One region of the Streptococcus australis genome, then DNA from elsewhere that is predicted to be linked to it. Evidence: predicted binding sites of a transcription regulator. Region 1 holds the regulator's gene; the other holds the start of a gene.

Region 1 (12,275 bases):
TGTTCTTGTCTTGATTCAGGTGCTGGTTTCGCTTGTGACTGATCTGGCGTTGTAGAAGACTGACCTGAAGATGCTTGAGATTTTTCAGATGAAGCTGAGCTTGAAGATTTTTGAGTCTTGCTTTCTTTGTTAGAAGAAGCTGCTTTGGAACTTGATGATTGGCTTGTCTTTGCAGAGCTGCTGGTTTGAGTGGTTTCGTTTTTATTTCCACAAGCTCCCAGTAGCAAGGTAGAAGCCAATACAGTCGCTGCCATCAATTTAATATAGGTTTTCTTTTTCATTTTTCTACTCCTTTGTAACATTTTTGAAATGTTAAGAAATCTTTTTGTAACATAATTGTAACATTAGACCTTGAATCTGTCAACTATTTAGAGAAACTATTTTAAAAAATTTCTCTCTACTATCTCTATTCGTAATCGAAACGAAAAAATAGAAAATTTCTTAGATTAAGTCCTATTTTTTACATCATCCTTGCGTAATCGCTTGCATCGTCTTGGATAAAGGGCTACAGTACTATTGAAATAAGATAAAAACATCTAATAATTGGAAAATAAAGAGGTCGGGAACTTTGTCCCGACCTCGCTTTTTATTTCAATCGATAGGTTTTTCTTGGTTTCTTTTTAGGAACTCGTTTGAGTCCGACTTCTTCTACATATTCGCCGTATTTTACGAGAAAGTTATTGCTGACAATTGGGCGACCGGGGTTGATGAGATTGACCAGTTCAGTCCCTTCATAGACGGTGAACTCCTCCTCCAGCAGATAAAGGAAGGTAGGATTCCAGTCAAGTCGCCCTTGGATTCGTTTGATAGATTCTTGGATAATGGCATAATGGTCAAAGGCGAAGGCTTGCTCGTCCAGCTCCACTCCCTCTAGGAAACATTTGCCTGTCTGAAAGTCGACATCTACAAAAACGACATCCTTGGCATCGTCACCCGCCTGAACGAGGTCTAAGGCACGACTAGGCAGGTACACTAAGTGAGCAATGGTCACTGTCCAGCCCCGTGGATCACGCCCAGGGGTCGATACGGTCATCAATTGCTCGATTTTTTCCAAAGGTAGATCGAGATTGACTTCTTCTCTCACTTCGCGCTGACAGGCATGTGCAGCATCTTCTCCCTTATCCATAAAGCCTCCAACCAGAGCCAAACAGTTTTGATAAGGGTGAGCCTTGCGACGGATTAACAAGAGCTTGATTTTTCCTTCGACAAAGCAGTAGGCCACCATATCCACCGTCACACTTGGTTTTTCATATTGAGGGAGTTCCTGCTTGTAGTACCAGTCTAAAAACTCCTCCTGACTTGCATGAATTTCATAATATTCTTTTTCCGTCATCCCTGCTGGAATCTTCGTGTCTACCATTTTAAGCCTCCTTTCGAACTGCTTTGGTCCATTGGTACCATCCCACTAGACTATTGAGTGTGTAAACCCAGTACATCCCTTGGATATGGATATTTTCACCCCACCAGAGGTAGATACTAAAGAGATTTGTTGCAATCCAGAAAATCCATTGCTCACGGTAAAGACGCGTCATCAAGAGCTGACCAACACCATTGGTCGCATCGGTAACACTATCACGGAAAGGGCGAGCACTATGGATACTTTGGTAAGCCAAGCCCATACCAATCCAAATGATAGCAGTCAAAGTCAAGTACTTGAGCCAATCAAGTACAGATAATTTCTTAGCTTCAAAGTGGAATTCTTCTGGTTTTCCTTGGTCATTGATACGATTGGACAGCCAAGCATAGAGACCAATCGGCTGCATGACAAAGAAGTAAACAGTCGTCAAAACTTCTCCGTAAAAAGTCGCATTCATGGCCAAAATCAAATAGATAGCTGAGTTAATAGCCCCAAAGAGATAATTGCTTGCACGCCCTTCTGCTACCAAGATGACACAGACAATCCCAGTCCAAGATGCAAACAAGCTCAGCAAGTCATGGCTTTCTGTATTTTGTGTAAACTCTAAGATCAAAGGAACACTTGACAAGGCGATGAGATACAACCACTGCAAAAGGCTACGACCGACAAAGAGATCTTTCCAGAGCAAACGCATGGTTCCTGCAAAACCGATCTTACGGGCTTCTGCATGGACATTTTTAAAGTTTTCGATAAATTGTGTGATTTTTTTAGTTACTGTTTTCATCATTTTCTCCTAATCTGCTTGGTAAATGGCATCAATAGCCACTTTGGCTGCTTCATAATTTCCTAGGTAATCCTCAGCAAGATAAACTAGTGGAATGGTGGTTAAATATCGCTCTCTCATCTGGTCCAAATGCTGGGAAAAACTGTGACGAATATGGTCTTCTGCCATGGTCATATCTCTAAACCCGTCATTGACATAGGAGCCTACAGGTTGCACAAAGAGAATCAAGTCCCATTTTTCCTTAGCCAAGATCGAAACAAAGAGATTGTCAAAGGTTTCTCCTGATAAGTCCTCTTGATCCTCAGCCTCCATGTAGTAGTCATAATAACCCTTGGTTACCAAGGAGTTGGTATCAGCTATCACTAGGCCTCGATTGGCATTGCTATCAATTAATTTTGAGGTCTGGTCATACTGTCCCAACAGGAGATAATAGTAATCCTTTGGAGTCAATTCATCGTCGCGGACATTGTTTTTGATCTGGTACTCACGCGCGTATTCCAGACTAACGGGCACATCGTAATACCTTGCCAAATCCTTTGCTAAAGTGGTCTTCCCATTGCTGGCACTTCCCATAATCAACACTTTCTTTGTAAACTGACGACGGAAGGGTTGAGCGATGTATTTCCAATATTTGCTTGGATTTTCTCGAATCATAGTCGCTGAGATACCAAACTTTCTTTCTTGCAAGACAGTCTCAAAGCCACGTTTAGCTAATTCTTGCTGATAGCCTGCTTCTCCTACAAAGAAGATTAGTTCTTGCTGGTTTTCATCATAGGAAATCTCCGCTAACATCTGGTCCAACCACTCCTGCCAGCCCATAGGGTAACGGGGAAGGTTGGTCTCATCCAGCTTGCAGACAGAGGTCAAATCGTCATCACGAAAAGCCTCTCGGATATAGCGAAATCGTTTTTGAAGACTTAAACCTACCTGCTCACCTCGGTCTCCCTCGTAGCCTGAAACGACTACCCAGACCTGATCACACTGACGCTTTGCTCGCTGGATTAAATCGATATGCCCCTGATGGAGAGGGGCAAAGGTCCCAAATACTACTGCTATTTTCTTTTTCATACACGCTTTCTTTTTTATAATTTTCTATATTTTTGTTTTTCTATGTTTTTATTATATACTATATTTTTGTGTTGTCAATAGTTTTTATTATTTTTTATAAAAAGGTTCCAAAAAAAGAATCAGGATTGCTCCTGACTCTCCATTTTTAAGAAATATCAAATTTTAATTGACCAGCTTTGACACCAATCTTGAGAGTCTTACCTGCTACCAGTTCTCCCTTGAGAAGGAGTTCTGCTAACTTGTCTTCCACCTCTGTTTGCAGTGTTCTGCGAAGTGGGCGGGCTCCCATTTCTGGATTGTAACCGTGACTAGCTAGCAACTTCAGTGCCGAAGTCTGCAGTTTCAAGTCGATGCCTTTCTCTGCTAAGCTAGAAATTAATGGTTTAACCATGATCTTGACAATTTCCTGCATGTGGTCGCTATCCAAACTGTGGAAGACCACCTTTTCATCAATACGGTTGATAAACTCTGGTCGATAAGCTTTTTTCAACTCTTCGAAGATTCGTTTTTCCATATTTTCCTGGTCAAAACGAATGTCCTTGGCCCCAAAACCAACTGTCTTATCATCGCGAAGAGCCGTCGCACCAAGGTTTGATGTCATGATGATAATAGTATTTGAAAAGTCAACCTTGCGCCCCTTGCTATCTGTCAAGACACCGTCGTCCAAGACTTGCAAGAGGACATTAAAGATGTCTGGGTGGGCCTTCTCGACCTCATCAAAGAGAAGAACGGAGTATGGTTTGTTGCGAACCTTCTCAGTCAACTCCCCACCTTCTTCGTAGCCCACATAACCCGGAGGCGCTCCGTTGAGACGGCTGGCTGCAAATTTCTCCATATACTCACTCATATCAAAGCGGATAAGGGCTGATTCGTCATCAAAGAGAACTTCTGCCAAAGCCTTGGCCAATTCGGTCTTACCGACACCCGTTGGTCCCAGGAACATAAAGGAACCAATCGGACGTTTGTGACTGCGAATACCTGACTGGTTACGACGAATCGCACGGCTAATACTTGAAACAGCTTGATCTTGACCGATGACACGTTTGTGGAGTTCTGCTTCCAAGTTCAGATATTTCTTAGCATCTGTTTGCGTCAGTTTTTGGACTGGGATACCTGACAAGCGGCTCAAGGTGGTCAAAATATCAGATTCTGTCACCAAGTCTTTATAGACAGGCAATTCTTGTTCTTTTGCGATTAGCTGACCTGCTTGTTTCCACTTACCATCCATCAAGGCCTTGTCAGCTGGACTCAAGTCGGATTCGTCTGCTTTCACATGCTTTGCCTTATTTTGCACTGTTGCCGCTGCTTCGTCCAAGAGATCGATAGCAGAGTCTGGCAAGTGACGACTAGTCAAGTAACGATGAGCCATCTTGACAGCTGTTTCAACCGCTTCATCTGTGATTTGCACACGGTGATGTTTCTCATAAGTCGCCTTCAAACCCTGTAAAATAATCATACTGTCGGTCACGCTTGGCTCTTCAATCGTCACTTTGGCAAAACGACGAGAAAGGGCCGCATCTTTTTCGATGTGCTTTTGGTATTCTTCCTGAGTGGTTGCACCAACAGTTCTCAAAGTTCCACGAGCCAAGGCTGGCTTCAAGATATTGGCTGCATCCAGAGTCGAGTCAATACCGCTACCAGAACCCATGATGGTGTGGAGTTCATCGATAAAGAGGATTACTTTGCCATCTTCCTCAATATCCTTGATGATATTGTTCATGCGCTCTTCAAAGTCACCACGAAATCGTGTTCCCGCAACGACATTCATCAAATCAAGTTCTAGAACACGCATCTTTGCCATTTCCGTAGGTACATCCCCACTAGCAATACGCTGGGCAAGGCCAAGGGCCAGAGCTGTTTTCCCGACACCAGCATCTCCAACCAAGACCGGATTGTTTTTGGTCTTTCGACTCAAAATCTGAATCATACGTGAGATTTCCTTGTCACGACCGATAACTGGCTCTAACTTGCCAGAGCGCGCTTGCTCCGTCAGGTCATGCGTGTAGTCCTCTAGACCACCACTTGGATTCTGTGGCATGCCCATCATATTGGCCATGGAATTTTGCTTATCAGAAACCGTGCGATGACGTTGACGCAAAGCCTTGAGGTCTTCACGAGTCCAACCAGCACGTTCCTCTAAATTGCGACGAAGAGCAGCAATTCTGACCTGATCTTTCTGGTCTTCATAAGAAAAGCCTGCTCTCTCCAAGATGCGAGTTGCCAAGGCATTGCCGTCATGCAAAATCGCATAGAGGACATGCTCTGTCCCTAGCACCTTTGCGTGGACCACTGAGGCCACATACTCTGCTTCTGCAAAGAGAACCTCCAAACGATGGGAAAAGGGCAATTCCGTAAAGGTTTCGTCTTGGCTATAGTCCGTTTCAGTCAGTTCTAAAGCAACCTCTTCTAAACGGTCCATCTCGTATGGGTAATCATTTAGAGTCGCACCTGCCACACTGTAACTGTGATTGGACATGGCAATCAATAAATGCCAAGACTCTAGATATCGAGCTCCAAAATGGCTTGCAACCATGTAGGCACTTTCGATACATTCATTCAATGCTTTTGAATAGTTCATCTTACTTCTCTTTTCTATCTACCTCTTGTAATAGCTGTCGGAGCATATTGGCACGGACAACTGAGGATTCTTCCCCTAGGACACGATCCGTTGCTACTGAAGTCAGCAAGGTCATCTCCTGCTTGGTCATCAAGTCCTGCTCAACCAAAAGCTGGAGAATATCTTCATAAATCTCCTGACTAACTCGCTCACCAATCGAGTAAAGCAAATCGCGGAGCATCTCATGATGATTGGAAAACTCAATCCGGCCTATGCGAATGTAGCCTCCGCCACCCCGCTTGCTCTCAACCAAGTAACCTCTGCTTTCAGTAAAACGTGTCTTGATTACATAGTTGATCTGACTCGGCACAACCTGAAAGGTATCTGCCAACTGGCTCCGCTGCAATTCCACGATACCAGATTGGTCTAAAATTGCCTTGATATAGGCTTCGATATGATCTGATGTATTTTTAAATCTCATAGTAAATCAAACTCCTTCTTTGAACCTTGACTATCTTTGACTATTATACCGAAATTTTTGATTTTTTTAAAGGAAAAGGGAGCAAGTAAAGAATAATCTTCACCAACTCCCTATTTTTCTAAGTATTTAATCCCAATTCCGCCAAGATTTGACGCTTATAGGCAATTTTTTGGACTTCCTTGTCTTCGCTCTGGGACCAATCTAGTTTAACTTCAGAAACAATCTGTCCAGGCCGATTTTTTAGAATATAGATGCGGTCACTGAGGTTGAGGGCCTCCTCGATACTGTGTGTGATGATGAGTGTCGTCAGCTCTAGTTGCTTGTGAATCTCCAGATACCAAGCGTGAAGTTCCATCTTGGTCATCTCATCCAAGGCACTAAAGGCCTCGTCTAAGAGAAAGAGTTTGTGCCCGAAAAGGTAGGTGCGGAGTAAGGCCACACGCTGACGCATCCCTCCACTGAGTTCGTGAGGATACTTGTCCCTTACAGCTGTCAACTGGAAGGTCGCAAGAATTTCATCCGCTCGGGCAATGGCTTCTGCCTTATCAACCTTTTGAATCAAGAGGGGCAGGATAATATTGCCAAGGACTGTCTTATGCTCCAAGAGGAGATCCTTTTGTAACATATAACTCACGCGACCTTTGGGATTTTCCTCGCCGTCAAGGACAATTCTTCCCGACTGGACCTCTAAAATCCCTGCGATTAGATTAAAGAGGGTGGTTTTGCCTACACCACTAGGACCTAGGATAGAAACCACTTCACCCGAAGTCACCTGCAGGTTAATATCCTCTAAAATCTTATCATCGTCGTAGGCATAGCTTACGTGTTCTAGTCTAATTTCTGTCATTATTTTACAAATTCGTTAGTGAAGCCTTTGTCAGTCAAGTCTTCTTTGAGGATACCATTTTCTTTATCCCATTTGTAGAAGGCATTCCAGCGAGTGGCGTCAAACTGTCCCCATTTTTCCTTGTCACTTGCATATTCTTTTGACAAGTATTTTTGAGATTCGATGACAAAGTCACGTTTTTCCTTAAGTTCAGGTGCATTCTTGATAAGAATATCCGCAGCTTCTTCTGGATGTTCCATGGCATATTGGTAGCCTTTTTTGATGGCTTGGATGACTTTGCGAGCTTCTTCTTTGTTGTCTTTGAGATAGTCGTTGTTTGCGATGATGACTGGTGAGTAGTAGTCAAACTCCTTGACATAGTCTTTCAAGTACATGAAGTTAGCGTCTACGCCTTGAGATTTGGCAAGAATACCATCCCAACCGTAGTATATCCAAGCAGTGTCAAAGACGCCATTGGCAATCGGTGTGATTGAGTTTGAGTCGTTGTTTGGTACTTTTTCGACCTTTTCAAAGTCTCCACCTTGAGATTCTACTAAGGTTTTCAACATAGCAAGCTCAGTCGGGTCATTCCAAGTTCCGTATTTCTTCCCAACCAAGTCCTTTGGACTGCTTACATTGTCAGATTTACGAGAGATGATTCCTGATGTATTGTGTTCTACGATAGCGGCAACAGCAGTAATTCCTGCCCCTTTTTCCAATTTCTTAGCCATGTAGTCTTGGAAATACACTGCAAATGGTGCCTTGCCATTGATTACCAAGTCAGATGAGCTTTCTTCTGGTGGCAATTTCAAGTCAACATCCACTCCAGCTTCTTTGAAATAACCTTTTTCCTTGGCAACATAAAGCCCTGTGTGGTTGGTATTTGGGGTCCAGTCTAGGATAAAGTCAATTTTCTTAAGTTCTGCTTCTTTGTTGTCCTTAGAAGCAGTTCCTTGCCCACAGGCCACAAGCACGACAGCTACAAAAGCTGTTACAAGCGTTAAAAACACTTTCCATGTTTTCTTCATTTTCATTTCCTCTTTTCTTTTTCTAAAACATCCTTATCTTAGGGACGTTTCCATTTAATAACATATTTTTCACTAACATCGACCAATTTCATACCCAAAAGGCTGATAATCGATACCAGAATAATAATAGCAAACATGGTATCATACTGAAACAGTTTTTTAGACTGAATCATATAAACACCAAGACCTTCAAACCCTCCCAACCACTCAGATACCACGGTTGTGATAAAGGCGTAGGAGACACTGACCCTCAGACCTGCATAAAAGTAAGGCAGGCTAACCGGGATTTTAAAATGCCACAGGATTTGCCAAGGGTCTGCTCGCATCAGACTAAACAAGGTCAGCATATCCTTGTCACAATGTCTAAAACCGTCCAAGATACTAACAATGATAGGGAAGGTTGTCGTCAGAATAATCAAGACAATCTTGGGTAAAATCCCATAACCCAGCCACAAGACCAAAATTGGGGCTATAGCAATGGTTGGAATGGTCTGGATAACCACCATCATAGGATAAATCAGGTCATTGAGCCAAGTCAAACTGTCCATAAGCACAGCCATGAGACAGGCAATCAAGACTCCCAAGACTAGACCCAGTAAAGCCACTCTCAAGGTCGCCCAGCTATGGTACCAAAGAAATTCTCTGTCACGAACAAAGGCCTGGAGAATTTCAAGAGGGGTCGGCAGGATAAACTTGGGTAAAAGTTTGAATATTCCTGCTAACTGCCAGACCGACAAGACTCCTATAAAGCCCAAAAGACTAATGTGTCGTCTCAGTATACTTTTCAAGTTTCTCATCAATACTTAAAATCTCTCCTACATTTATTTTGACATTGGCAAAGACATTATCTGCCTCCTGCCCTGCCACTTCTAGCGCTTCTTTGAGAATGCGCATGAGCTCATCAAACTCTCCTTCCAAGACCGTTTCAAAGGGTGTCACCACCATAGTCACAGATTGAGCTTGCAGATAAGCAATCACCTGATCGATAATAGCAATTCGATCAATCCCCTGTGATAGGGGCAAGACTTGCAAGGCAATGCTTGCTTTCATAAAAACCTCCTCTTCTCAGGTTTCCTTTTGACAAAAAGAAAAACCTCTACCATATATACGGAAAAGGTGCAGAATTCGACTAAGTATCCTTCCCTACGCTGGCATTACCCAGATCAGGTGCGGTCGAAGTTTAACACTTCCTCTCAGACTGTACACAGACTCCCGTATATTATATGGACATATGATAACGTAAATAAATGGATAAGTCAAGGAAACTGCTTACAGAAAACCATGAAAAAGAGCTTGAAGGCAAATGCTTCAAACTCTTTCATAACTTTCTTATTTAGCCTCGTACCAGGTTGCTCCTTCATTCTCATCAGCAATGAGTGGTACACTGAGCTGGATGGCTTCTTCCATGGTTTGTTTCACTAGAGCTTTGACGGCTGCTAGTTCTGATTTCGGAACTTCAAGGACGATTTCATCGTGCACTTGCAAGAGCATCTTGGTCTGATAACCGCCTTCTACCAAAGCCTTATCTAGCTGAATCATCGCAATCTTAAGAATATCTGCTGCCGAACCCTGAATAGGAGAGTTGATCGCTGTCCGCTCTGCAAAACCACGAATATTGAAATTTCGCGAATTGATATCTGGCAACTCACGACGACGCTTGAAGAGAGTCTCTACATAGCCCTTATCACGTGCTTCACGCACCACCTCATCCATGTAGTTTTTAATACCTGGGAAGCGTTCAAAGTAAGTGTCAATGTAGGCTTTTGCTTCCTTACGGCTGATGCCCAGATTATTAGACAAACCAAAGTCTGAAATCCCGTAAACTACTCCAAAGTTCACAGCCTTAGCATTACGACGATCGTTTGGAGTCACATCCTCAGGACGTTCAATTCCAAAGACCCGCATGGCCGTCGAGGTATGGATATCTGCTCCCTCTTGGAAAGCCTTAATCAGATGCTCGTCTTTAGAAATATGAGCCAAGACTCTCAATTCAATCTGTGAATAGTCCGAGCTGAGTAGCACGCTATCCTCCCACTCAGGCACAAAGGCCTTTCGAATGAGGCGACCTTGTTCCAAACGAACAGGGATATTTTGTAAGTTTGGATCCACACTAGACAGACGCCCAGTCTGAGTCAAATCCTGCACATAGCGCGTGTGAATCTTGCCATCAGCCAAAATCCAGTCCTGCAAACCAATCACATAGGTAGATTGAATCTTCGCAATCTGACGGTAATCGAGAATTTTCTTAACAATTGGCGCAATAGGAGCCAGACGCTCTAGCACATCCACGGCTGTCGAGTAACCTGTCTTGGTTTTCTTAGTGTATTCTAGAGGAAGACCAAGCTTTTCAAAGAGCAGTACTCCCAACTGCTTAGGAGAGTTGATATTAAACTCCTCACCAGCTAGTTCGTAAATCTCTTGAGTGAGTTGCTCAATGACGACCTCATTTTCAGCCTGCATCTCAAACAGAGTTTCTTTTTTGACTGTAATTCCAGCGATTTCCATCTTGGCAAGGACAAAAGCCAGAGGTTGCTCCATGTCATAGAGGAGATCTAACTGTCCATGTTCACCGAGTTTTTCAAGTAAAACAGGCTCAGTCTCAACCAATACAGCAACCTTGCGAGCCAAGTGCTCCAAGAATTTCTCTCTCTCAGGGATAGCTTTCTTGGCACCCTTACCGTAGAAGGTCTCATCATCGACCAAATAAGTCTGTCCATAGAGATTCGCAATGGTTGAAATTTCATTGTTCTCGACTGTTGAGAGTAAGTATTTTGCCAAACGGCTGTCAAAAGCAGGTGCCTGGAGATTCAAGCCCAAGCGATTTAAAAGAACCTTAGCTTTCTTAAAGTCATACACTTTCAGAGGCGTTTTTTCTAGAAATTCCTTGAGAATCGGCTCCTGCAAGAGCTCAAGTTTATCTGTAGCGTAAAGTTTATCCCCACAAGACCAAGCAAAACCAACCAAGTCATCTGTATGGTAATTCTCACCAAAAAGCTCAAAGTGGAAGATAGAGTCAGCACTAAGCATGTCATGACTGACTTGGTCAACGATAGTGAAATCCAAACTTTCAGGCACATCTGTTGATGACACATTTAAAGCTTGTTTGAGCTGTTTGAAGCCCATCTCATCGTAGAATTTCCCGAGATTTTCCACATCTGGTCCATTATAAACCAAATCCTCCAGGCCAATCTCAATCGGTGCCTGAGTCTCAATAGTCGCCAAGGTTTTAGACAGGAAGGCTTGTTCCTTGTCATTGATGAGATTTTCCTTCATCTTGGAAGCCTTCATCCCATCAATATTTTCATAAATCCCCTCTAGTGAGCCGTGTTCTAGTAAGAGCTTGATACCCGTCTTTTCACCGATTTTCGTGACACCAGGGATATTATCAGACTTATCCCCCATAAGGGCCTTAAGATCAATGAACTGAGCTGGTGTGAGACCCATCTTTTCCATGAGATAGTCTGGCGTAAAGGCCTCAAACTCAGCCACACCTTTCTTGGAAATCTCAACCACCGTATGCTCATCCGTCAACTGGATCAAATCCTTGTCTCCACTGACGATTGTCACATCAAAAGAATCCTTCTCAGCCAAGCGACCTAGGGTCCCGATGATATCATCGGCTTCATACTGGGGTAGCTCATAGTGGCGAATCCCAAGATGATCTAGCAACTCACGAATGAAGGGAAATTGCTCACGAAACTCATCTGGAGTTTTAGCACGACCACCCTTGTAGTCTGCATACATCTCTGTTCGAAAAGTCGTCTTACCTGCATCAAAAGCTACCAAAACATGACTGGGCTCAACACGCTCCAAGACGTGATTCAACATGAGTTGAAAGCCGTAGATTGCATTGGTATGAAGGCCATTAGCATTTTTAAAACGATCCAACTGCTGATAGAGCGCAAAAAAAGCTCGAAAGGCAACAGAAGAGCCATCAATTAATAATAATTTTTTCTTGTCCATACACCCATTATAAAGGAAAGCGTGGAAAAATACCATCGGAAAGAATAGGCAAATGGTCGTGAAGTCCTCTTTTTTATATTCTTTCTAGATTCTAGCTCCGTTACTATCTACTCGATAGCCATCCACAGTGGTATTCACTGCTAAAGCCCCTGAAGCATTGACGTAGTAATACTTTCCTCCTACTTGGAACCACTGACTAGACTTCATAGCC
Region 2 (12,275 bases), 1.2 Mb from region 1:
TCTTGAAAATCTCAGAAAATCAAATCAAGAATCCAATTTCTTGACCAGAGAAGCGATTGAGACTGCTCTTTTGCAACTTCTGGAAAAAAAAGACTTGGCTAAGATTAGTATTTCAGAGTTGGTCAAGCGGGCGGGTGTCTCTCGAGCTGCCTTCTATCGCAATTATGACTCTAAAGAAGCAATTTTAGACAGTGTTTTCAAACGCAGTGTTCATAATATCATGGAACAGTTGAGCCACTACGATGTTAAAACCGACCTTTATCTGGTCTGGGTTCACCTTTTCCGAGCAGCTAAGAAGGAAGCTAAGGTTATCCAACTTGCTCTGGACTACCACTTGGAAAGGATTTTTGTCCAAGCTATGCAGGAATTTCTGGAAAAATACCACGGAAAATCAAAAGGCGTCAGCAGCTATCTTCATTCCTTTTGGAGTTCTGCCATCGTATCGGTTCTACTCAAGTGGATCAAGGATGGCATGAAGGTTCCAGCTGAAAAGATTGCTGATTTGCGCTTGCCATTTTTCAAAAAATAGAGGAAAAGGAGAAGACTTATGACAGAAAAAAGACTGGCTTGGGATGAGTACTTTGCGGCTCAAGCCTTACTAATTGCCAATCGTTCTACTTGTAAACGCGCCAAAGTAGGAGCTGTCCTAGTCAAGGACAATAAAGTCATTTCAACAGGCTACAATGGTTCCGTATCAGGAACGGAGCACTGTATCGACCACGAATGTCTAGTCATTGAAGGACACTGTGTCCGAACCCTTCACGCTGAGGTCAATGCCATTTTACAAGGAGCCGAACGAGGGGTTCCGAAAGGATTTACAGCTTATGTGACCCATTTTCCTTGTCTGAACTGTACCAAACAACTCTTACAAGTCGGTTGCGAACGTGTAGTCTATATCAATCAGTATCGTATGGACGACTATGCCAAATACCTCTATCAAGAAAAAGGGACCGAGCTGACGCATTTGCCGCTTGAAACTGTTCAAAGAGCTATCCAGGAAGCCAATGTCATTTAGAATTTATAAAAAATGAATGGTTTAGAGAGATTTTTAAACCATTTTTTGGTATAATAAGAAGAATAAATTGAAAGAAGGAATTCAGAAAATGGGAAAACTTGAAGTCATTAATCATCCTCTGGTTCAACACAAATTGTCAATCTTGCGTCGTACAGACACTTCTACAAAAGCTTTTCGTGAGCTAGTAGATGAGATTGCAATGTTGATGGGATATGAAGTACTTCGTGATCTTCCACTTGAAGATGTGGAAATCGAAACACCAATCACAAAAACAGTTCAAAAACAATTGGCTGGTAAAAAATTGGCGATTGTCCCAATTTTGCGTGCAGGTATCGGAATGGTCGATGGACTATTGAGCTTGGTTCCAGCAGCAAAAGTTGGACACATTGGTATGTACCGTGATGAAGAAACCCTTCAACCAGTTGAATACTTGGTGAAATTGCCTGAGGACATTGACCAACGTCAAATCTTTGTAGTGGATCCAATGTTGGCAACAGGTGGTTCAGCTATCTTGGCTGTTGACTCCCTTAAAAAACGTGGGGCATCAAACATCAAGTTTGTCTGCCTTGTAGCTGCTCCAGAAGGAGTGAAAGCTCTTCAAGAAGCTCACCCAGATGTAGAAATCTTTACAGCAGCCTTGGATGAACGTTTGAACGAACATGGCTATATTGTCCCAGGTCTCGGAGATGCTGGAGACCGCTTGTTCGGTACCAAATAAGACTCAGATAGAGTTTTGAAGATGAAATTAGAGGATGTCTCTAATTTCGCGAGGAGGTTGAATTTTTGGTTCTGTCGATAGTATAGAGCAAAGATTTGACCTTTTTTGACTAAAATATTATAATAGTCATATCTTCAGTCATATGACTAATAAAAATAGAAGTTAAAGGAGAAATGAATGATTCCTGTAGTTATTGAACAAACAAGTCGTGGAGAACGTTCATATGATATTTACTCCCGTCTTTTGAAAGACCGCATCATCATGCTGACAGGTCCAGTCGAAGACAATATGGCTAACTCAGTTATTGCCCAGTTGCTTTTCTTGGATGCCCAAGATAGCACAAAAGATATTTACCTTTATGTCAACACACCTGGAGGTTCTGTGTCAGCTGGTTTGGCAATCGTTGACACTATGAACTTTATCAAGGCTGATGTCCAAACTATCGTGATGGGAATGGCTGCATCTATGGGAACTGTTATTGCATCAAGTGGAGCAAAAGGCAAACGCTTCATGCTTCCAAATGCAGAGTACATGATTCACCAACCAATGGGTGGAACAGGTGGCGGTACCCAACAAACAGATATGGCAATCGCTGCAGAACACTTGCTTAAAACCCGTAAGACATTGGAGAAAATTCTTGCAGATAACTCTGGTAAATCAGTTGAGCAAATTCATGCAGATGCTGAACGTGATTACTGGATGAGTGCCCAAGAAACACTTGAGTATGGTTTCATTGATGAAATCATGGCTAACAATTCTTTGAACTAATAAAGCATGAAAGCAAACTCGACGGGGTTTGCTTTTTTTGATATAATAGGATAAGATTTCTTAGAAAGAGGATTCCTCATGTTTGAAAAGACAAACCGATCAGGATTAATCATCTATCTTTACTATAACAGAGATGCAAAAAAACTACAGGAATATGGAGATGTTTTCTATCATTCCAAAAAGCATCGTTACCTGCAACTTTATGTTCCGACTGAGAATCTAGAAAGCTTGGTTGAGAAATTAGCTAAGGAACGATTTATCAAAAAGGTAAGGCCTTGTCATATTCAAGAGTTAGAGACTCCCTTTGTTGGCAATCTCTATCGAGAAAAGGAAAACGTTATCATTTAAAAAATTAAATAAATGTGTTGACAATTTTCTGATAATTCGGTATATTCTTAACATACTATTTTTGAAACAACTATAAGGAGATTAAAAATGAAGAAAAAATTTGCCCTATCTTTTGTGGCTCTTGCTAGCGTAGCTCTTCTCGCTGCCTGTGGAGAGGTTAAATCAGGAGCGTCAAATACAACTGGTAACCCAGTTGATGAAAAGACTATCAAAATCGGTTTCAACTTTGAAGAAACTGGTGCGGTTGCTGCCTACGGTACTTCTGAGCAAAAAGGTGCTCAGCTAGCGGTTGATGAGATCAATGCTGCTGGTGGTATCGATGGAAAACAAATCGAAGTTGTAGACAAAGACAACAAATCTGAAACTGCTGAAGCAGCTTCTGTTACAACAAACCTTGTTACCCAATCAAAAGTAGCAGCTATTGTAGGACCTGCGACATCTGGTGCAACTGCCGCAGCTGTAGCTAACGCTACTAAAGCTGGAGTGCCATTGATTTCACCAAGTGCTACTCAAGATGGTTTGACCAAAGGTCAAGATTACCTATTTATCGGAACCTTCCAGGATAGCTTCCAAGGGAAGATTATTTCTAACTATGTAACAAACAAATTGAATGCTAAAAAAGTTGTCTTGTACACAGATAACGCTAGCGACTATGCTAAAGGTATTGCCAAAGCTTTCCGTGAATCTTACAAAGGTGAAATCGTTGCAGATGAAACTTTCGTAGCAGGTGACACAGACTTCCAAGCAGCCCTTACTAAAATGAAAGGGAAAGACTTTGACGCTATCGTTGTTCCTGGTTACTACACTGAAGCTGGTAAAATCGTAAACCAAGCGCGTGGTATGGGAATTGACAAACCAATCGTTGGTGGTGATGGATTCAACGGTGAAGAGTTTGTGCAACAAGCAACTGCTGAAAAAGCATCAAACATCTACTTTATCTCAGGCTTCTCAACTACTGTAGAAGTTTCAGCTAAAGCAAAAGCCTTCCTTGATGCTTACCGTGCTAAGTACAATGAAGAACCTTCAACATTTGCAGCCTTGGCTTATGATTCAGTTCACCTTGTAGCAAACGCAGCAAAAGGTGCTAAAAACTCAGGTGAGATCAAGGATAACCTTGCTAAAACAAAAGACTTTGAAGGTGTAACTGGTCAAACAAGCTTCGATGCAGACCACAACACAGTGAAAACGGCTTACATGATGACCATGAACAATGGTAAAGTGGAAGCAGCAGAAGTTGTAAAACCATAACATAAGAATAGTAGTTGAAATAGGGAATGAGCCTTTGACTCACTCCCTGTTTCGATGTTTATGAACTTGTGAAAATTGAGAAATTTTCTAAAAAATAACAATAGAAAAGAGTGAATGCTATGCTCCAACAACTTGTGAATGGTTTAATTCTGGGTAGTGTTTATGCACTTTTGGCTCTGGGTTACACCATGGTTTATGGAATTATCAAACTCATCAACTTCGCCCACGGTGATATTTATATGATGGGAGCCTTTATTGGTTACTTTTTGATTAATTCTTTCCAAATGAATTTCTTTTTAGCTTTGATTATTTCAATGGTAGGAACCGCACTACTTGGTGTTGTGATTGAATTTCTTGCCTACCGTCCTTTGCGACACTCTACACGTATTGCTGTATTGATTACTGCCATCGGAGTGTCTTTCCTACTGGAATACGGGATGGTTTACTTAGTCGGTGCCAATACTCGTGCCTTTCCTCAAGCCATTCAAACAGTTCGCTATGATTTGGGGCCAATCAGCTTGACAAACGTCCAGTTAATGATTTTAGCAGTTTCCTTACTCCTGATGATTTTATTGCAAGTGATTGTTCAAAAAACAAAAATGGGGAAAGCCATGCGTGCGGTATCAGTTGATAGTGACGCGGCTCAATTGATGGGAATCAACGTAAACCGTACTATCAGCTTTACATTTGCCTTGGGTTCAGCCCTTGCTGGAGCGGCAGGTGTTCTCATTGCCCTTTACTACAACTCTCTTGAACCTTTGATGGGTGTGACTCCAGGTCTAAAATCATTCGTTGCGGCCGTTCTTGGTGGTATCGGGATTATTCCTGGTGCAGCTCTAGGGGGATTTGTGATTGGCTTGTTGGAAACATTTGCAACTGCCTTCGGTATGTCTGATTTCCGTGATGCTATCGTATATGGAATCTTACTTTTGATTCTGATTGTTCGACCTGCAGGTATCCTTGGTAAGAATGTGAAAGAGAAGGTGTAAACAATGAAGACAAATCTTAAAGTAAATATTCTCTGGTTATTCCTTCTGTTAGCGGGTTATGGGTTGATCAGTGTACTGGTTTCTGCTGGTGTTCTCAATCTATTCCATATCCAAATTTTAGAACAAATTGGGATTAATATCATCCTTGCAGTAGGTTTGAACCTAATTGTCGGTTTTTCAGGACAATTCTCACTTGGTCATGCAGGTTTTATGGCGATTGGAGCTTATGCAGCAGCGATTATTGGCTCAAAATCACCAACCTATGGTGCCTTCTTTGAAGCAATGGTCTTGGGTGCCTTGATTTCTGGTGCAGTAGCTTTGCTTGTTGGGATTCCAACTCTACGCTTGAAGGGGGACTATCTGGCTGTTGCAACACTAGGTGTTTCAGAAATCATTCGTATCTTTATCATTAATGGTGGAAGTTTGACCAACGGTGCCGCTGGTATCTTGGGTATTCCAAACTTTACCAACTGGCAAATGGTTTATCTATTTGTGGTGATCACAACTATTGCAACTCTCAACTTCTTACGCAGTCCAATCGGACGCTCTACTCTATCTGTTCGTGAGGATGAGATTGCTGCGGAGTCCGTTGGGGTAAACACTACAAAGATCAAGATTATCGCTTTTGTCTTTGGTGCTATTACAGCAAGTATTGCTGGCTCACTTCAGGCTGGTTTTATCGGATCTGTTGTGCCAAAAGATTACACCTTTATTAATTCCATCAACGTATTGATTATCGTTGTATTTGGTGGACTTGGTTCTATTACAGGTACCATCGTTTCAGCGATTGTTTTAGGAATTTTAAATATGCTCCTTCAAGATGTAGCTAGCGTACGTATGATCATCTACGCTTTGGCTCTTGTATTGGTGATGATTTTCAGACCAGGTGGACTTCTTGGGACATGGGAATTGAGTCTATCACGTTTCTTTAAAAAATCTAAGAAGGAGGGACAAAACTAATGGCATTACTTGAAGTTAAACAGTTAACCAAACATTTTGGCGGCCTAACAGCTGTTGGAGATGTCACTCTTGAATTGAACGAGGGAGAATTGGTTGGTCTGATTGGACCAAACGGGGCTGGTAAAACAACTCTTTTCAATCTCTTGACGGGTGTTTATGAACCAAGCGAAGGTACTGTGACACTAGATGGTCATCTCCTAAATGGGAAAACTCCTTATAAGATTGCTTCACTTGGACTCAGTCGTACTTTCCAAAATATTCGTTTGTTCAAGGATCTGACAGTTTTGGAAAATGTTTTGATTGCGTTTAGCAATCATCATAAACAACATGTCCTTGCGAGCTTTCTACGTCTACCCGCTTTCTATAAGAATGAGGAAGAATTAAAAAATAAAGCTTTGGACTTGCTTAAAATCTTTGATTTGGATGGTGACGCAGATACTCTTGCTAAGAATCTGGCCTATGGCCAACAACGTCGATTAGAAATCGTTCGTGCTCTGGCAACCGAACCTAAAATCCTCTTTTTGGATGAACCTGCAGCTGGGATGAATCCACAAGAAACAGCTGAATTGACAGAATTGATTCGCCGTATCAAAGACGAATTTAAAATTACCATCATGCTCATCGAACACGATATGAACTTGGTTATGGAAGTTACTGAGCGTATCTATGTTCTTGAATATGGTCGTTTGATTGCTCATGGTACTCCGGATGAGATCAAGAACAACAAACGCGTTATCGAAGCTTATCTAGGAGGTGAAGCCTAATGTCTATGTTAAAAGTTGAAAACCTCTCTGTGCATTACGGTATGATCCAAGCAGTTCGTGATGTAAGTTTCGAGGTTAATGAAGGTGAAGTTGTTTCCTTGATTGGTGCCAATGGTGCTGGTAAAACAACCATTCTTCGCACCCTTTCAGGTTTGGTTCGTCCAAGTGCTGGTAAAATTCAATTTTTAGGAAAAGAAATTCAAAAGATACCAGCGCAAAAAATCGTGGCAGGTGGCCTTTCACAAGTTCCTGAAGGACGCCATGTTTTTCCAGGATTGACTGTTATGGAAAACTTAGAAATGGGAGCCTTTTTAAAGAAAAATCGTGAAGAAAATCAAGCCAACTTGAAAAAAGTCTTTTCACGTTTCCCTCGTCTGGAAGAACGCAAAAACCAAGATGCGGCAACTCTTTCAGGTGGTGAACAGCAGATGCTGGCTATGGGACGCGCGCTCATGTCAACACCTAAGCTCCTTCTCTTGGATGAGCCGTCAATGGGACTTGCCCCGATCTTTATCCAAGAAATTTTTGATATCATCCAAGATATTCAGAAGCAAGGAACAACGGTTCTCCTAATTGAACAGAACGCTAACAAGGCCCTTGCTATCTCTGACCGAGGTTATGTACTTGAAACAGGAAAGATTGTCCTATCAGGAACAGGAAAAGAACTCGCAGCATCAGATGAAGTCAGAAAAGCATACCTAGGTGGCTAAAACAATCCAGTGGATTGTTTTAGTTGGCAGATAAAGATTGCGTAAGCAATCATCAAAATCCAGTGGATTGTTTTGTAGATGAATTTGAAGAGCTCCAAATTTGGGGCTTTTTCTTTGTTTTACCGCTATTTTGATGGAATTGATTTGAGTATCCGTTTTCTTGATATGGAATCTAACTTGACAAAAGCATTTGTTCATTATATAATTAAGTAAATAACAATATTGAACAAAAGAGGCTGAAGATATGCTATCAGAAAAACAATTTAAACTTTTACGTTTTTTGTTGACTCATAAAGACGAAAACTTTACGCAGAGACAATTGGCTGAACAGCTAGACATCTCTTTAGGGGCGGTGAATAACCTTCTCAAGGAATGTAAAGAAAAGAAGTGGATCAGTGAGGAAAATCATTTAACTGACCTAGGTGAGGAGGCTTTAACTCCGTATCAGGTGAAGAATGCCATTATCATGGCTGCTGGTATGAGTAGCCGCTTTGCTCCTCTGTCTTATGAGCTACCTAAAGGATTGCTTCAAGTCAAAGGTGAGCGTTTGATTGAGAGAGAAATCAAGCAATTGCAAGATGTTGGGATAGAGGACATTACAGTTATTGTAGGATATCTGCAAGAAAAAATGTTCTATCTAGCAGAAAAATTTGGTGTTAAAATCGTTGTGAATAATGATTACTATAAGTACAATAACTGCTCTTCTCTCATGCTAGTCAGAGACCAAATTTCTAACACTTACATTTGCTCGTCGGATAATTATTTTGTGGAAAATCCGTTTGAACGATATATTTACAGAGGTTATTATTCTACTATATTTGCAGAAGGGGACACAGACGAATACTGCGCTAAGGAAGACTCCAATCACACGATTATTGATGTTCAAATCGGTGGGACGAATACTTGGGCTATGGTGGGGCACGTTTATTTTGATCGCGCATTTAGTGAAAAATTCGTAGGCATTTTAGAAACTGAGTTTAAGCACGAACCATATCGCGAACAGCTCTGGGAAGATTATTATAGCCGTCACGTCAAGGAGCTTCCTTTGGAAGCTCGGCATTATTCAGCAGATATTGTTAAGGAGTTTGATTCACTAGATGAGTTGCGTCAGTTTGATGAACACTATTTGGTGAATACGAATTCGGAAATTATCGATAATATCTGTAAGACATTGGGATGTGTAGCTTCAGATATTGTCAATATCAAACCTCTAAAAGATGGTCTAACCAACACTTCGTTTTCATTTGACTGCCTAGGAAAGAAATATGTTTACCGTCATCCGGGTAGGGGGACTGAAAATTATATTGATCGTGCTAGTGAAGCGGCTTCCATGGAAATTGCTGCAAAATTAAAGATTGACCGTACTTTTGTCGCTATGAACAAGGATGAGGGCTGGAAAATTTCAGAATTTATCCCTAATGCCAAGCAACTAGATTATGATAATTGGGATCATGTGGCAAAAGCAATGGATCTCTTGAGACGCTTGCACCAATCTGGAGAAAAAACGGGACATTCCTTTGATCAATTTGAGGGAATTGGTGATTTTAGACAAAAATTAAAAGCCAGCAATCGTTTTGAATTTGATGGGCTTGAAGAGTTGGATAAGAATGTCTCAGTTCTCGAGAAGCTTCTACAAGAAGATCAAGCGAAAAAGGTTCTCTGCCATGGAGATTCTTATAGTCCGAATTTCTTGTTGAATGAAGCTGGAGAAATGAGCTTGATTGATTGGGAATATTCTGGTATGGGAGATCCAGCAGGAGATTTAGGAACCTTTATCGGGTGTTCAAATTATACATTGGAAGAAGCTGAAAAGGTGCTTGAAATCTATTTACAAGAAGTTCCAGACAAGAAAACCAAACGCCACTACTTGGCCTATGTATCAGTGACTTCATATTATTGGTTTTTGTGGGCCTTGTTCCAAGAAAGCGTTGGAAAACCAGTAGGTGAATTTCTTTATATCTGGTATCGTTATACCAAGCAGTATGGAAAACTTGCATTAGATTTATACTTAGAGGAGAATTGAGATGAAACCGACATCTGAAATTGAAGAATTAGTAGCACACGAAACGAAAAGAAGGCTAGAAGAAATGGAATCTCCAAACTATGTGTTTGCTCGGCCATTTCTAAAAAGTGATTTTACTATAGTCATCGCCCTAGTCATAGTCAACCTCATTTTGATTATACTAGCCATGACAGGGGGTATTCAATAAAATGTCTAAGATGAATGACTTTATTCAACAGGAGACCATAACGGGAATTGTTCCCATGACCAACAAGGATCGTCAGTATTCTTTCTGGGATCTCTTTCTGTCGACAAGTGGTTTTGCCATTGCGACTTGGTGTTATACCCAAGGAGCCTATGTGGCTCAATATTTGACCTTTAATCAAATGTTGATTAATATTTTTAGTTTCAACATTATTTGGGTTTTTATCGAATGTCTCCCAATTTTGTTTGCGGTTAAATATGGAATTGATTTGTGGATTTGGTTGAGGGCTGTCTTAGGAAAAAAAGGGGTAGCCTTGCTATCAACCATTATTAGTTTGGCTAACTTTGGCTGGTATGCCGTTGCGGCCAATCTTTTTGCCAGTTCCATGATTCATTTAGGGAATAATTTTGGACTTGGCTTAGACAAGGGAGTATGGGCACCGATTCTAGGCACTCTCTGTGTTCTCCTTGGAACGCTGATTGCGCTGGGAGGTCCAGAAGTGATTAAATGGACCAATCGATTCTTGGTAATCGCCTTGTTGATTGTCGGTCTGATTATCGTTGGAATCTGTTTTGTAGCCGTTCCTATTACTGACATTATGAACATTCAACCAGCGACCCAAGGAGATTTAACTCCACTAGAACGCTTCATGCTTTCTGGGGAAGGAAATGTAGCCTTTGCCTTCTCTTGGTCTACACAGGCGCTGGTCTTGCCACGTTTGGCAAAATCAGAACGCAGTGGCTATTGGGCTACAGCTTTATCATACGGGGTTGTCGCTCCATTCTTTGTTGCGACAGGTGGAGTAATGGCTCTAGCCATGTTTGTCAAAACAGGTGTCTATGAAAGTGATCCAACGACGATGCTTTCAACTCTAAGCACCCCAGCCTTTGCTCTCTTAAGTCTACTACTAGTAGCCTTTGCCAATATTGGAACCCAGGGTACAGGATCGTACGTGAACTGTATGATTGTAAAAAGTGGGATGCCAAAAGTAAGCTATAAACTAATGGTTTGGATTGCCATGGTATACGTGAGCCTACTTACAATCTGGGGAGGAGTGGAAGAGTACTTCGGTTCCTTCATCTCACTAGCCGCTTATATTCAGGGTCCCATTATCGGAATGATTGTTGTTGACTACTTTATCTTAAGAAAACGAAAACTCGATTTGCGTTCAGCCTATTTCCTTGAAGGGCATGACGCCTATGAATTCACTAAGGGATTTAACCTAGTTGGCTTATCTTGCGTATTTATCTCCTTATTGGTAGCAGTACTATTTGTTTACAACCCTGTAACTGCACAAATTCAAAGTTCAATCTTTTTAATCACGACTGGTAGTGGCTTTACTGCGATCTTTGGTGGTTTATTGTACTGGCTAGCTAGCTTAACCCCGTTAAAACGCTATATGATCAAGGATCGGGACTCAGTTACTATTTAAGGATATAGGATTGATTAGAAATACTCTAGTATGCCTCCTGCTGGAGGGCTTTAGAAAATCTTTATTGATACGGTAGAATAGGCTGAGCAGGTACTTGAAATTTCTGTAGAAGAAATTCCAAACGTGAAAACGAAATACAGCTATCTAGCTCAAGTTTTTGGGCATCATACTATTACTCTTTTGTGAGGATTATTTCAGGAGAGTGTCTGTAAATCTATTAGGGGAGTTTTTCTATATTTGGTACCACAATAGTGGGCAGTATGGTCAATTGAAATTAATTTTTAGTCGGAGAACTGACAATATGAGAATTGGTATTGAACTTGAGCAATTAGTTGTAGGTGAAACTAAAAAATGAAAGCCTTAATCTATGTGTATTTATCTCCCCTTTCTTAAAAGTTTATTTTACATAAGTAATTGATATGATTCTAGTCAATCATATTCTGATCATCTTAGCCATGACAGGAGGTATTCAATAAAATGTCCAAGATGAATGATTTCATTCAACAGGAGACGATAACGGGAATCGTTCCCATGACCAACAAGGATCGTCAGTATTCTTTCTGGGATCTCTTCTTATCGACAAGTGGTTTTGCCATCGCAACTTGGTGTTATACCCAAGGAGCTTATGTAGCTCAATATTTGACCTTTAATCAAATGTTGATTAATATTTTTAGTTTCAACATTATCTGGGTTTTTATCGAATGTCTCCCAATCTTGTTTGCAGTTAAATATGGAATTGATTTATGGATTTGGTTGAGAGCTGTTCTAGGTAGAAAAGGGGTAGCTGTTCTATCAACTGTGATTAGTCTGGCAAATTTTGGTTGGTACGCCGTGACCGCCAATCTTTTTGCCAGCTCCATGATTCATTTGGGAAATAATTTTGGACTTGGTTTAGATAAGGGAGTATGGGCACCGATTCTAGGCACTCTCTGTGTTCTCCTTGGAACGCTGATTGCTCTTGGGGGTCCAGAGGTGATTAAAGGCACTAATCGCTTTCTAGTGGTAGCCTTGTTATTTGTTGGGCTAATCATCGTTGGGATCTGTTTTGTTGCGGTTCCGATTAGGGATATTATGAATGTCCAACCTGCCATTCAAGAAAATTTGACACCGATTGAA

Evidence for each region. Region 1 encodes CtsR, which represses protease genes until heat stress. Its sites were predicted from a motif close to TTGGTCAAAAAAGGTCAAANA; they were not measured.
Region 2: clpP (ATP-dependent Clp protease proteolytic subunit ClpP) is a predicted target of CtsR. The motif match lies at 1,826-1,846, and genes of this name have one in related genera.

The regions. Positions count from the first base shown of each region.
Region 1 covers NZ_LR594040.1:1,875,973-1,888,247, forward strand. Annotated here, with positions in the region: gene FGK98_RS09620 (hypothetical protein) at 1-281, opposite strand, end outside; gene FGK98_RS09625 (NUDIX domain-containing protein) at 587-1,360, opposite strand; gene pnuC (nicotinamide riboside transporter PnuC) at 1,362-2,141, opposite strand; gene FGK98_RS09635 (AAA family ATPase) at 2,151-3,209, opposite strand; gene FGK98_RS09640 (ATP-dependent Clp protease ATP-binding subunit) at 3,355-5,787, opposite strand; gene FGK98_RS09645 (CtsR family transcriptional regulator) at 5,789-6,247, opposite strand; gene FGK98_RS09650 (ABC transporter ATP-binding protein) at 6,366-7,094, opposite strand; gene FGK98_RS09655 (ABC transporter substrate-binding protein) at 7,094-8,101, opposite strand; gene FGK98_RS09660 (ABC transporter permease) at 8,140-8,898, opposite strand; gene FGK98_RS09665 (thiamine-binding protein) at 8,861-9,151, opposite strand; TPP riboswitch at 9,225-9,327, opposite strand; gene polA (DNA polymerase I) at 9,431-12,064, opposite strand; gene FGK98_RS09675 (SH3 domain-containing protein) at 12,149-12,275, opposite strand, start outside.
Region 2 covers NZ_LR594040.1:643,380-655,654, forward strand. Annotated here, with positions in the region: gene FGK98_RS03165 (TetR/AcrR family transcriptional regulator) at 1-529, shown strand, start outside; gene FGK98_RS03170 (deoxycytidylate deaminase) at 548-1,015, shown strand; gene upp (uracil phosphoribosyltransferase) at 1,104-1,733, shown strand; gene clpP (ATP-dependent Clp protease proteolytic subunit ClpP) at 1,911-2,501, shown strand; gene FGK98_RS03190 (YlbG family protein) at 2,580-2,849, shown strand; gene FGK98_RS03195 (ABC transporter substrate-binding protein) at 2,937-4,097, shown strand; gene FGK98_RS03200 (branched-chain amino acid ABC transporter permease) at 4,217-5,086, shown strand; gene FGK98_RS03205 (branched-chain amino acid ABC transporter permease) at 5,090-6,046, shown strand; gene FGK98_RS03210 (ABC transporter ATP-binding protein) at 6,046-6,810, shown strand; gene FGK98_RS03215 (ABC transporter ATP-binding protein) at 6,810-7,520, shown strand; gene FGK98_RS03220 (phosphotransferase) at 7,765-9,543, shown strand; gene FGK98_RS03225 (hypothetical protein) at 9,545-9,730, shown strand; gene FGK98_RS03230 (cytosine permease) at 9,732-11,159, shown strand; gene FGK98_RS03235 (cytosine permease) at 11,637-12,275, shown strand, end outside.